3 regions of the Chryseobacterium sp. YR221 genome follow, and region 3 is predicted to be linked to each of the others. Evidence: riboswitches for the same ligand, from Rfam matches in the RefSeq annotation. Region 3 holds a riboswitch; each other region holds the start of a gene.
The links. A riboswitch is a leader RNA that binds a small molecule or an ion and turns the genes downstream of it on or off. The one in region 3 is predicted to bind cobalamin.
Positions count from the first base shown of each region.

Region 1: linked by a shared signal. The riboswitch ahead of prpB (methylisocitrate lyase) and the one ahead of B8967_RS05670 (TonB-dependent receptor plug domain-containing protein) in region 3 are both predicted to bind cobalamin.
Region 2: linked by a shared signal. The riboswitch ahead of B8967_RS14290 (TonB-dependent receptor plug domain-containing protein) and the one ahead of B8967_RS05670 (TonB-dependent receptor plug domain-containing protein) in region 3 are both predicted to bind cobalamin.

Region 1 is NZ_FWXM01000001.1:455,642-459,561, reverse strand. Features, by position in the region: gene B8967_RS02125 (hypothetical protein) at 1-12, shown strand, start outside; gene B8967_RS02120 (transporter suffix domain-containing protein) at 75-326, opposite strand; cobalamin riboswitch at 791-982, shown strand; gene prpB (methylisocitrate lyase) at 1,437-2,345, shown strand; gene prpC (bifunctional 2-methylcitrate synthase/citrate synthase) at 2,332-3,483, shown strand; gene B8967_RS02105 (bifunctional 2-methylcitrate dehydratase/aconitate hydratase) at 3,530-3,920, shown strand, end outside.
Region 2 is NZ_FWXM01000004.1:426,422-430,341, forward strand. Features, by position in the region: gene B8967_RS14280 (MbnP family protein) at 1-703, shown strand, start outside; gene B8967_RS14285 (cytochrome-c peroxidase) at 720-1,739, shown strand; cobalamin riboswitch at 1,880-2,066, shown strand; gene B8967_RS14290 (TonB-dependent receptor plug domain-containing protein) at 2,251-3,920, shown strand, end outside.
Region 3 is NZ_FWXM01000002.1:150,215-154,134, forward strand. Features, by position in the region: gene B8967_RS05670 (TonB-dependent receptor plug domain-containing protein) at 1-1,703, opposite strand, end outside; cobalamin riboswitch at 1,735-1,913, opposite strand; gene pafA (alkaline phosphatase PafA) at 2,096-3,742, opposite strand; gene B8967_RS05680 (hypothetical protein) at 3,847-3,920, shown strand, end outside.

The DNA.
Region 1 (3,920 bases), on a different contig from region 3:
TCACCTTTATAGCCGTCATGATAAGACAGAAATAATTCTACTAATAAATTATTTCTGTCTTATTTTATCACAAGCTATTTCTTTTTCTTCCGAAACAACAGGAGTTCACCCATTGATTCCTTTATTTTCTCCAAATACCCTTTCCCTGTTAAGGCTATCGTAAGCAAAAACAAAACCTCCCCCGTAATAAGCAGGATCAGGATGGTGGATGCTTTATTGGGAAAATCCACAAAGAAAAGGACCGGAACTCCCGCTAAACACAATGTTCCCAATCCTAAAAAGATAAATACCAGTTTATTTTTAAAGCTTAGTTTTTCCTTCGCCATCGTATGTGAATCTGATTACAAAAAAACTGATTTTATGTACATCATATTTCTATTTTGTGATCCAAACGTATATTCAGACCTTTGAAATGTCGATTTTTAAATATGAGACCTATTGTTGAATTTCAGGATCATATCTTTTCTTAAAATTATTGGGACAAATGATATTCACATCATTCCGTATAAAGCGTTGAAAAAATAATTTTAATGTAACACATAATTAACCTTAGTCTTGAAATAAAATCACGGGCTTATCAAATACTTCCTATTTACAACATAATTTTAGTGTTAAAAAAATTATAAATTTCTCTGAAATCAGTCCGAATTCAGCCTTAAAAAAAGAATATTAAGATAAAATATCCCTCATATTTTCAATGATTTAAAGCTTTTTCATAATAAAAAACAAATCCCCATGCGGCTGTTTCAATAAAATGGCTATATTTACCACCAAGGAGTTCTTAACACCTTCTTTATCAACCGAAACTGGTTACACTTAGCTGTGTATTAAAAGGGAATCGTGTGCAAATCACGAACTGTCGCGCAACTGTAAGTAACATGAAGGTTTTTATCAATATATGTCCACTGTTTACCTGGGTAAATGGGAAGGATGATAAAAACTGTTACAAGTCAGGAGACCTGCCTATTTCGAATTGACGATGCTTTCGCGATCTGAAGCTTATAGTCAGGTATGATACGATATAGATAACTGTGCGCTGTTTTTTCGTAAGTTATTTTTTTGAGATAGTTGTAATGTGGCCGTGTGCCTTTTCATTATGTCTATAAGCTCATTCGTATTTCCCTTTCCATAGTTTTTATTTCCCATCAGGCATTGTGAAGTTTGGCAAGAGCTTTTTAAAAGGATTTTATCATTTAAAAAGTTGAAGAATGCAAACATATAATCGCTATGTAAGAATCAGTAACTGGCTTATAATGGAAAAGAGCAGTCCATTCCTTGGGATCAATAAGGTTTTGCTAAAAACTTTCAACACAGATTTAATTTCTGTTCATCGTTATCCGTTATCATCAGGTATTCCTATACATCAATAACTCCTATTGCTTTTATCAGCAACCCCATACACCAAAACAAATTTTTAACAAAACAATAGATATTAAATGATTAAGAATGAAAGTATGCAGTCTCCCGGGTTACGATTCCGCGAGGCTATGCAGAAAGAAAAACCTCTCCAGATTGTAGGAGCTATTAATGCCAACCATGCATTATTGGCACAGCAGGCAGGTTTTAATGCAATTTATCTTTCGGGAGGTGGTGTTGCCGCCGGTTCTTTAGGAATTCCCGATCTGGGAATTACTACCCTGGAAGATGTATTAACAGATGTTCAGCGCATCACCAATATCTGTGATCTCCCCCTTATGGTGGATATTGATACGGGATTTGGTCCGTCGGCTTTTAACGTAGCCAGAACAGTAAAATCTCTGATTAAAGCTGGAGCTGCAGCCTTACATATTGAAGATCAGGTAGGAGCCAAACGTTGTGGGCACCGTCCCGGAAAAGAAATTGTAAGTAAAGAAGAAATGACAGACAGGCTGAAAGCTGCCGCAGATGCCCGTACCGACGAAAATTTTGTTATCGGAGCACGAACGGATGCATTTGCTAATGAAGGATTAGAAAAAACACTGGAAAGAGCTATCGCCTATAAGGAGGCTGGTGCCGATTTCATTTTTGCAGAAGCAGTGCCGGACCTGAGCTACTATCAAAAATTTGTAGATGCTACAGGGATCCCTGTATTGGCCAATATTACAGAATTTGGAATGATCAGCATGTATACTGTTGAAGAATTGAAGACCGCGGGAGTAGGATTGATTCTTTATCCGCTTTCTGCTTTCCGCGCAGCTAATAAAGCCGCTCAAAATGTCTATGAACATATCCGTAAAGAGGGTACCCAGGCCAATGTGATAGATACCATGCAAACCAGAGAAGAACTCTACCAAAGTATTGGATACCATGATTATGAACAAAAATTAGATAACCTTTTTAAAAAGAATAATGATGTCAACAAATAATGAACCTACCTTCAAACCTAAAAAAAGTGTCGCGCTTTCGGGAGTAGCAGCCGGCAATACAGCACTTTGCAGTGTCGGAAAAAGTGGAAACGACCTGCACTACAGAGGATATGATATTTTGGACCTTGCAGAAAAAACGCAGTTTGAAGAAGTAGCTTACCTACTGATCTATGGGCATCTGCCTACCGAAGCACAGCTGAAAAATTATAAGGCAAAATTAAAATCATTAAGAGGGCTGCCACATTCTGTAAGAAATATTTTAAAAAGTATCCCTGCTGCAGCACATCCAATGGACGTTATGCGGTCAATGGTATCTGCTATCGGTAGTATTCAGCCGGAAAAAGATGATCATAATATGGCGGGAGCCAGAGATATAGCCGATAAATTACTGGCATCATTCAGCTCAGGCCTTTTGTATTGGTACCACTATACCCACAACGGAAAAGAAATTGATGTAGAGACAGATGATGATACTATCGGAGGTCATTTCCTTCATTTACTGCATGGAAAAAAACCTTCCGATTCCTGGACAAAAGCAATGCAGATCTCTCTGAATCTGTATGCAGAACATGAATTTAATGCTTCTACATTCACAAGCCGTGTTATTGCAGGTACAGGTTCCGATATTTATTCTGCCATTACAGGAGCTATTGGAGCATTAAGAGGACCTAAACACGGGGGTGCCAATGAAGTAGCTTTTGAAATTCAGAGCCGTTATCATTCTCCGGACGAAGCAGAAAGCGACATCAGGCAGCGTATTGCCAACAAAGAAGTGATCATTGGATTCGGACATCCGGTCTATACCATTTCAGACCCAAGAAATGTAGTGATCAAAAAAGTAGCTAAAGAACTTTCCGAAGAAGCGGGGGATATGTTACTTTTTAATATTGCTGAAAGACTGGAAACCATTATGTGGGAAGAAAAGAAAATGTTCCCTAATCTGGATTGGTTCTCTGCGGTATCTTACCACTTAATGGGAGTACCTACGCTGATGTTTACGCCATTATTCGTAATTTCAAGAGTTACAGGATGGAGTGCACATATCATGGAACAGAGACAGGATGGTAAAATCATCCGTCCAAGCGCCAATTATACAGGTCCTGAAAACAAAGCATTTGTATCCATCGATCAACGATAAAAGAATTAAACTATTTTCAACTAATTAAAATTTTCAACTAAAAAAAATGAGTTCACACATTTCAAATGAAAGGCCACAGCCGGATAAAGTACTGGCAGATATTGCAGATTATGTATTAAACTACGAAATAAAAAATGACCTTGCCTGGAAAACAGCCCATTACTGTCTTCTTGATACGATTGGGTGTGGTCTGGAAGCTTTGACCTATCCGGCCTGTACCAAACTTTTAGGACCTGTCGTAAAAGGGACTATCGTTCCGAATGGTGCTAAAGTTCCGGGAACACAGTTTCAACTTGACCCTATTCAGGCTGCATTTAATATTGGGACAATCATCCGTTGGCTGGATTTTAATGATACGTGGCTGGCTGCTGAGTGGGGACATCCATCAGATAACTTAGGCGGTATTTTAGCAACAGCCGATTGGTTATCCAGAACCA
Region 2 (3,920 bases), on a different contig from region 3:
TACCACCAATATCTCTGCAGAAGGGCAGGTTCATCATTTCTCAGAACTAAAATATGTAATAAGTAATATTCGTCTGATAAAGGCAGATGGTAATGAAGTTCCCTACAAAATTAATGACCTGGATCAAGGAGCTACCGTAATAGATCAGTCAAAACCGGAAACGCTTCGTTATATTCTGAATAATATCCCTGCTGGGGAATATAAAAGGATCAAATTCGGATTAGGAGTAAAAAGAGAACTGAATGTACTGGATCAGATGAGGTTTCCAAAATTCTATGCAACTGCCGGTTCTAATGACACCCAAATGATGTGGGAATGGGGAGCCGGTTATCGTTTTACAAAGATTGAAGGTTTCTATGGGACAGATCATAAACAGATGTCTATCCATACAGGAAGCACCATCAAAGGATCGGAAGGGAATTTTACCCAGGGAGTAGATGCATACAGAGATGTTACCCTAGACCTGCCTACCCATGCAATAGTAGATCATAAAGCCCCTAAAATTACTGTTAAAGCAGATTTTGATAAACTGTTGACAGGTAAGATCAACACGATTGTACTGGTTACTGGAACTGGATCGGATGGGAATGCCACTCCGAATATCCATACGGCCAATCAAATGGTAAAATTTGTGGATAACCTTGGCGGAAACGGATCCGGTGATATTTCAGGAATGTTTTCAGTGACTGGTGTTGAAAACTAGATTCATCTCTGTTGTAATGAAAAAAGGAGTAAGCATTTTAGCGATTTTTATATTGTTAATATCTTGTAATAACGATTATTATGAGCCTGTTTCTTATGATAATCCTCAAGTATCACTCAATATTCCTTTTGGCTTTCCGGAACTAAATAATTCGGTGAAATCTAATATGCCTACAAAATATGGAGTAGAGCTGGGGGAGAAGTTATTTCAGGATAAAAAACTCAGTGCAGATAATACAATATCCTGTTCCAGCTGTCACATTCAGGGAAATGCTTTTGCCGATAACAATGCGCAGGCGGTAGGTATTGAGAATAGACTAGGCTTACGGAATGTACCGGCTATTCAGAACATGATGTTTTTGAATTTTTATAATTGGGACGGGAATATTCTTCAACTGGAAAATCAACCGCTGGTTCCTATTATCACTCATGAAGAAATGGGTTCTTCTATTTTGGAGGTGATTGGCAAAATAAAGACTGATCTTATGTATAGAGATTTATTCAGAAAGGCATTTGGAGATGAAACCGTTACTGCGGAAAGAATTTATAAAAGTATTGCACAATACGAGTATACACTGATTTCTGCCAATAGTAAATACGACAGAGTAAGACGAAATGAAGGAGAGGTTTTTACAGGAAACGAAGCTCAGGGATATCAGACCTTTCAGCAAAAATGTGCAAGCTGTCATAGTACAGAACTTTTTACCGATCAGAGCTTTAGAAATATCGGTTTTCCTGTGAACCCCAATACCAATGAGGCCGGACGTGGAAGAGTGACGGGTCTTCCGGGAGATTATATGAGCTTTCGGGTGCCTTCATTACGAAATGTAGAACATACAGCTCCTTATGGAAGTTTTGGACAGTTTCCAACTTTAAGAGCCGTTCTTGATTATTTTGATAAAGGTGTTCTGGATGCCGATAATCTTGATCCGGTCTTTAAAAACAATGGAAACAAAATTCCTCTCTCAGAGCAGGAAAAGACTAATCTTATCTTATTTATGAAAACCCTGAGCGATCGTGAATTTGTGAAAAAATAAGTATAGATAAGAGCAAAACAATTCAACAGAATTGATGATTGAAGTTCATGAAAAATCCCGTTAGAAAATAACGGGATTTTTCATGTTTATGTATTGATAATCATTTTATTCTGCGTTGTATTGTATCTGACCGGAATTTTATATCTTTGCCGAAATTTGGCGAGCTGTAAAAAGCTCTTAAAAGGGAATCCGGTGAAAATCCGGAACAGACCCGCTGCTGTAAGCTCCATACCAAAGTTTTTGAAGATTATATCCACTGTTTTTTTAATGGGAAGGATTTCAAAAATGGAGTAAGTCAGAAGACCTGCCAGAATAAATAAACGTTTGACGCTTTCGTGGAATAAAGCTTTAGGACTACAATGATTCTGTGCAGTACATGCTGTGCTTTGTCATTGCTTTCTAATATCCATTAGCGTCATCATTATCCCTGAATGAGCTAATGGTGGCAAAACTGACTACATCTCAACTTCATAAAGTTGTTTTCACAATATTTGTGTTAACATCACAATTCTTGTTTTCTCAAATAAAGAAAAAAGACACCTTAAAGGAAGAAGCTATTAAGGCTGTCAATATTTACAAAAAGAACTTTAAAGAAATTGTTCCTGCTCAGGTATTGCAGGGAGAAGAGCTTGAAAGACTGAACAGCCACTCTGTGGCAGATGCCTTACGGTACTTTTCCGGTGTTCAGATCAAGGACTACGGTGGAATAGGAGGGCTCAAGACCATTAATATCCGAAGTATGGGAAGCCAGCATGTAGGGGTTTTTTATGATGGCATTCAATTGGGAAATGCTCAGAACGGTCTTGTGGATCTGGGAAGATATTCTTTGGATGATCTGGAAGAAATATCATTATACAACGGTCAGAAAAGTGAGATCTTTCAGCCCGCCAGGGATTTCGGATCATCAGGTTCTATTTATTTGCAGCCTAAAACACCTGTTTTTACCGGAACACGAAAAACAAATCTTGTTTTGAGGGCAAAAAGTGCATCAATTGATTTATTCAATCCTTCTTTCCGTTTAGAACAGAAACTATCACCAAGAATTTCCACAAGTTTTAGTGCTGAATTTCTGCAAAGTGATGGTATTTACAGATACCGGTATGCAAAAAAATATCCTAACGGAGAGCCTGCCTATGATACAATAGCTAAAAGAAGAGACTCTGATATTAAAGCCAAACGTTTTGAAACCTCTTTGAATGGTACTTTAAATAATGGAAGCTGGAATATCCGTGGCTATGGCTATATTTCCAATCGGGGTGTTCCTGCTCCTGTTGTGAATAGCCGTTTTGACGGGCGAGGGGCAAGAATGTTTGATGAGAATTATTTTGTACAGGCCAACCTGAGGAAAAAGCTTTTCCCTAAATTCGAAACTCAGCTTAAAGCAAAATTCGCTTACGATTATACCCGTTTTCTTGATACGGTACAGTCTCAGTTGGTTAAATATTCAGATAATACCTACATTCAAAGGGAGCTGTATATTTCATCTTCCAATTTATATACAGTGAATTCCCATTGGGACATTAGCTTGAGTGCAGATTTCCAATACAATAATCTGGATGCAGATCTATATCAATTTTCTTATCCTACCCGGTATACCACATTGGTGGCTTTGGCTACGACCTATCAATGGAACAGGTTTAAAGTTTTAGGAAGTCTGTTAGGTACTTTTACTTTTGAAGAAGTGGAACGAAATAAAAGACCTGAGGATAGAAGTGAATGGACTCCTGCTATTTTTATGAGCTACCAGCCGGCTATTGTTCCGGAGCTTACCTTTAGAGCTTTCTATAAAAAGATTTTCAGACTTCCCACCTTCAATGATCTTTATTATACCAATATCGGAAGTACTTTTCTAAAGCCTGAGTTTACGACGCAGTATGATTTGGGGTTTACCTATCAGAAGAAATATAATCATCCTGTCTTTAAAGCTTTTTATGCCAAGGTAGATGGTTATTACAACCGGGTAAAAGATAAAATTGTTGCAGCACCCACAGGAAATATGTTCCGCTGGATGATGATGAACCTTGGGCTGGTTGACATCATAGGTACAGATGTGAATGTCCAGGCTGAAATGATGTGGGGCAAAGTGAAAATTAAACCGTTGCTTTCTTATACCTATCAGAGTGCAAAAGATATCAGTAATCCGGGAGATGATATAAGCCCGGGTGATACCTTTTATAAAAA
Region 3 (3,920 bases):
GCATTCATCACAAAATAAGGATCTAAAGCATCACTTCTTTTTTCATTGGAATCTGTATAGGTAAGCCCATTAAACATTCCCTGTACATATACCTTCACAAAATCATATTGGTAGTCTATACCTCCTGTAAATTTATGGAAAGGCACATACATCAGCTGTTTCTGAACATCAAGGTCTTTGGATTTTGTATAAGAATATCCAAGATTTGATTTCAACATATGCTTTCCAAACTTTTTCTCAAATTCCAGTTGAGACTCTACTCCATAAGACTCTACTCTATTGGTATTGGTCGCTCCGTAATATCCTGAAGCTGTTGGAAGCCACCGGATCATATCACGGATATTCATATAGTAAGGAGCTACAGATAATTTAAAGTCTCCTAATTTAAACTGGTTTCTCCATTCAAACTGATAAGAAGTTTCCGGTTTTAAATCCAGATTTCCTCCTGGAGTCCAGTAAAGATCATTAAATGAAGGAGCTCTGAAGTTTCTTGAAATACTTAGCCCTACATCATACCATTTGTTGGCATTCCATTTTCCTGAAAAAGAAAATAAGACCGGCGAGCTGAAGTCTTCCACAAAGTCTTTCTTGATTCCGGCTTCAAACCTTAAATCTTTGGTAGGAAAATAACGAAGTAATCCGGCAATAGATCCAGCATTTCTACTGATATCACCTATTTTTGAACTTCCTTCGCCCTTACCTTTATTCACTTGAAATTCCCCGATAATATTGATATTCCATTTTGAATTGAGGAAGTAATTGAAATCATTTTTTAAAATATAATTCTTTCCGGCACCTCCACTGGTTTCTGGTCCTGCAATATCTCCAAAATACTCAAAATTTTCCTCGGTATAGGCTGCTTTAAATGAATTGCTGAAACGCGTAGTATTCCAATCCCAGGCCATCAGGTTTCTGAAATTCTGGGTATGGTACTTTGTCTTGGTTTCCAGGTCACCAAAACGAACAGGATAATGTTGCTTTCCGTTAAAAGTCTCTGATATCCATGAGATCTGATGATGGGGAGCAATTTTGTAAGCTGCTGCTATATTGAAATTGGTATTATAGTATTTTCCGTTGTCATTCGTATACCTCTTTCCGCCCGCTTCTTCTACTTCATAATCATTCTGGCTTATTGAATGGCTTCCGGAAACTTTAAAGCTGAACTTATCATTGCTGTAAGAACCTTTAACAACATTATTATAAGTATTAAAAGATGCAAATTCTGAAAACAGAACAGCATGGAACCCTTTATTAAAATCAAGGCTGTTATTCAAATGAATACTTCCCCCGATGGCACCACTGCCGTAAATGACACTACCTCCACCAGGTTTAATTCCGATCTGGTCATATCCAAACAAGGCTATATTATTGACATCTCCTTGTCCTAAAAAACTGGAGTTAATATTAATTCCATTCCATACAAAAGCAGTCTGCTGGGCGGTAGTCCCCCTGAAAGAAGGTGAAGAAACAGCACCACGTCCATTTTCTTTGATATAGACTGAAGATTGAAATCTCAGTAATTCGGAAAGGTTAGTCGAGTTTTTTTCAGCATCTTCATTGGTAATATTCGTTACGTGATGGAAGAGCTTTACTTTGTTCATCTGGCTGTCGAATATATAAATAGTATCTAAGGCCTTCTCTTGTCCAAAAAGAAAGCAGCCATAAGACGAAAAAAGCAGTACTAAAGATCTTTTTATATCCATACTAATTTACTCTTCCTCCGAAAGCAATATATATTTTGATTATTATTCTGGCAGGTCTCCTGACTTTCGCCTTCTGTACCTTCCCGTTTTTACACAGTGGTTTTTTACAGAAACTTTTGTTGCGATTTACAGTTGCGGGGACAGTCCGGGAGTTCCACCCGATTCCCTTTTCATTCCAATATATTGGAAACCATAATTTTTGCAAAGATAGCTTTTTAAATGTATTGGACAAAAAGTGAAATACCGGGTGAAAAATGAAGGCGTATGAATAAGGTGTAGAAAAATTCAAACATAAAAACCCTTTATAAAACCTGACCTTTATGAATACTATAAAAATAAAAGCTGCCTTCAATAGTTGAAGGCAGCCATTTATATATACTGATGTTGTTTGATTATTTACCCATCACTTCTGTAATTGGATTTCCAACATTTCCACTTGGGAACTGGATCTTCAATAAAGAAGAAACCGTAGGTGCAATATCTGTCATATGGTATTCTTTATTGCTTTCCCCATGCTGAACTCCCCAACCCATAAAAATCAATGGAATATGGGAATCATAAGAGTTCCAAACACTGTGTGTAGTTCCTGTTTTAGAATAAGGAGGAAGCATAGAGTCATGAGAGATTAACTGAATATCTCCACTTCTCTGTCTGTTGATCCCATTGATGATTCTTTGTTTGATAGGCTCCGGAATGCTGGCTTCCTGAACTCTGTCTACAGAAACAGCATATAAAACCGTAGGGTCTTTTTCAAGCTCTTTTACCGCAAAGTTTCTCACATCATCCAGTTCAAGTTTAGCATCTGTCAATACTTTTCTATCAAAATACACCTGATAATTGTCTATAGCATTGATTAAATTATCAGCCCCAAATTTTTCTTTCAGTTTCTGATTAAGATTTTTTTCCATTCCTTCTCCAAAAAAGCCTGTAGTAATTTTATGCTCTTTAAGGAATCCTACAGAATGAGCTCCTCCGTGGTCAGCTGAAAGAAAAACAGTATACTGCCCTTTTCCTACTTTTGAATCCAGGTAGCTGAAAAACTGAGCCAAATCCTGATCCAGTCTGATATAAACATCTTCAACCTCAATAGAATTCGGCCCATATTTATGACCTGCATAATCTGTAGAAGCCAAATTGATCGCTAAGAAGTCTGTAATATTGTCTCCACCCAACTGTTCTCCTTCTACAGAAGCTTCAGCCAGTTTTAATGTCAATGTATTTCCAAAAGGAGTATAACGGATATTATCTTTCTTTGTCTGATAATCTTTCGCCAGATTGGTATATGGGAATGTAGGTGTTTTGGCACTTCCCAATAGACCTTCCCATGAAGAATTGTCGGGTGAACTTTCTGTATACTGATTGATTGGAAGTAAGGTATTCCAACCGTTAGCCACCAATTTTTCAGGTAAATTCTGAGCATTGAATGATTGGATCCATTGTGGAAGCTCCTTCATATACCATGTACTTGTAATAAAGTTCCCGGTACTGTCGTCAAACCAGAAAGCTCCGTTCGGCGTATGTCCTGCCGGAAGAATAGAAGCACGGTCTTTCAGAGAAACTCCTATTACTTTACCCTGGAAGTTCGTTGCCAGCCTCAACTCGTCGGTTACTGTGGTAGACCATAGATTTTTTGGAGAGTGGCTTCCTGTTTTAGTATTGGTAGTTCCTACCGGCTGAACGCTGTCATCTGCCGTACAGTACACTCCTTTACCTGTTTCCTTATCTGTCCAGTCGTTTCCTGCAATTCCGTGGATGGCAGGTACAGACCCGGTATAGATACATGTATGCCCCAAAGCAGTAATCGTAGGAACATAAGGAATATGTACATTATTTAAAGAATATCCTGTATTCAGCAACCTTTTGAAACCGTCATTTCCATATTTACCATAAAAACGGTATAAATAATCCCAACGCATTTGGTCTACTACCAAACCTACTACTAATTTCGGTCTTTCCAGTTGAGTATTTTTGTTCTTCTGCGCATTGATTGTAACTACGGACAAAACAGCAGCTGCCGCAATTGAAATTTTCCTAAGCATCCAAGTAAATTTTTATTGACCACAAATTTAAGGGTTTTGAATGTTTTGGAGTGTGAAATTTTATTTAATTTTGATCAATATTCAATTCACCAATCAATTCATCCATGATTTTAGGAGTATACTGGTATTTTAAATTTCCTGAAAATTTATATCATTTCAAATTTTTCAGCTTCATGCA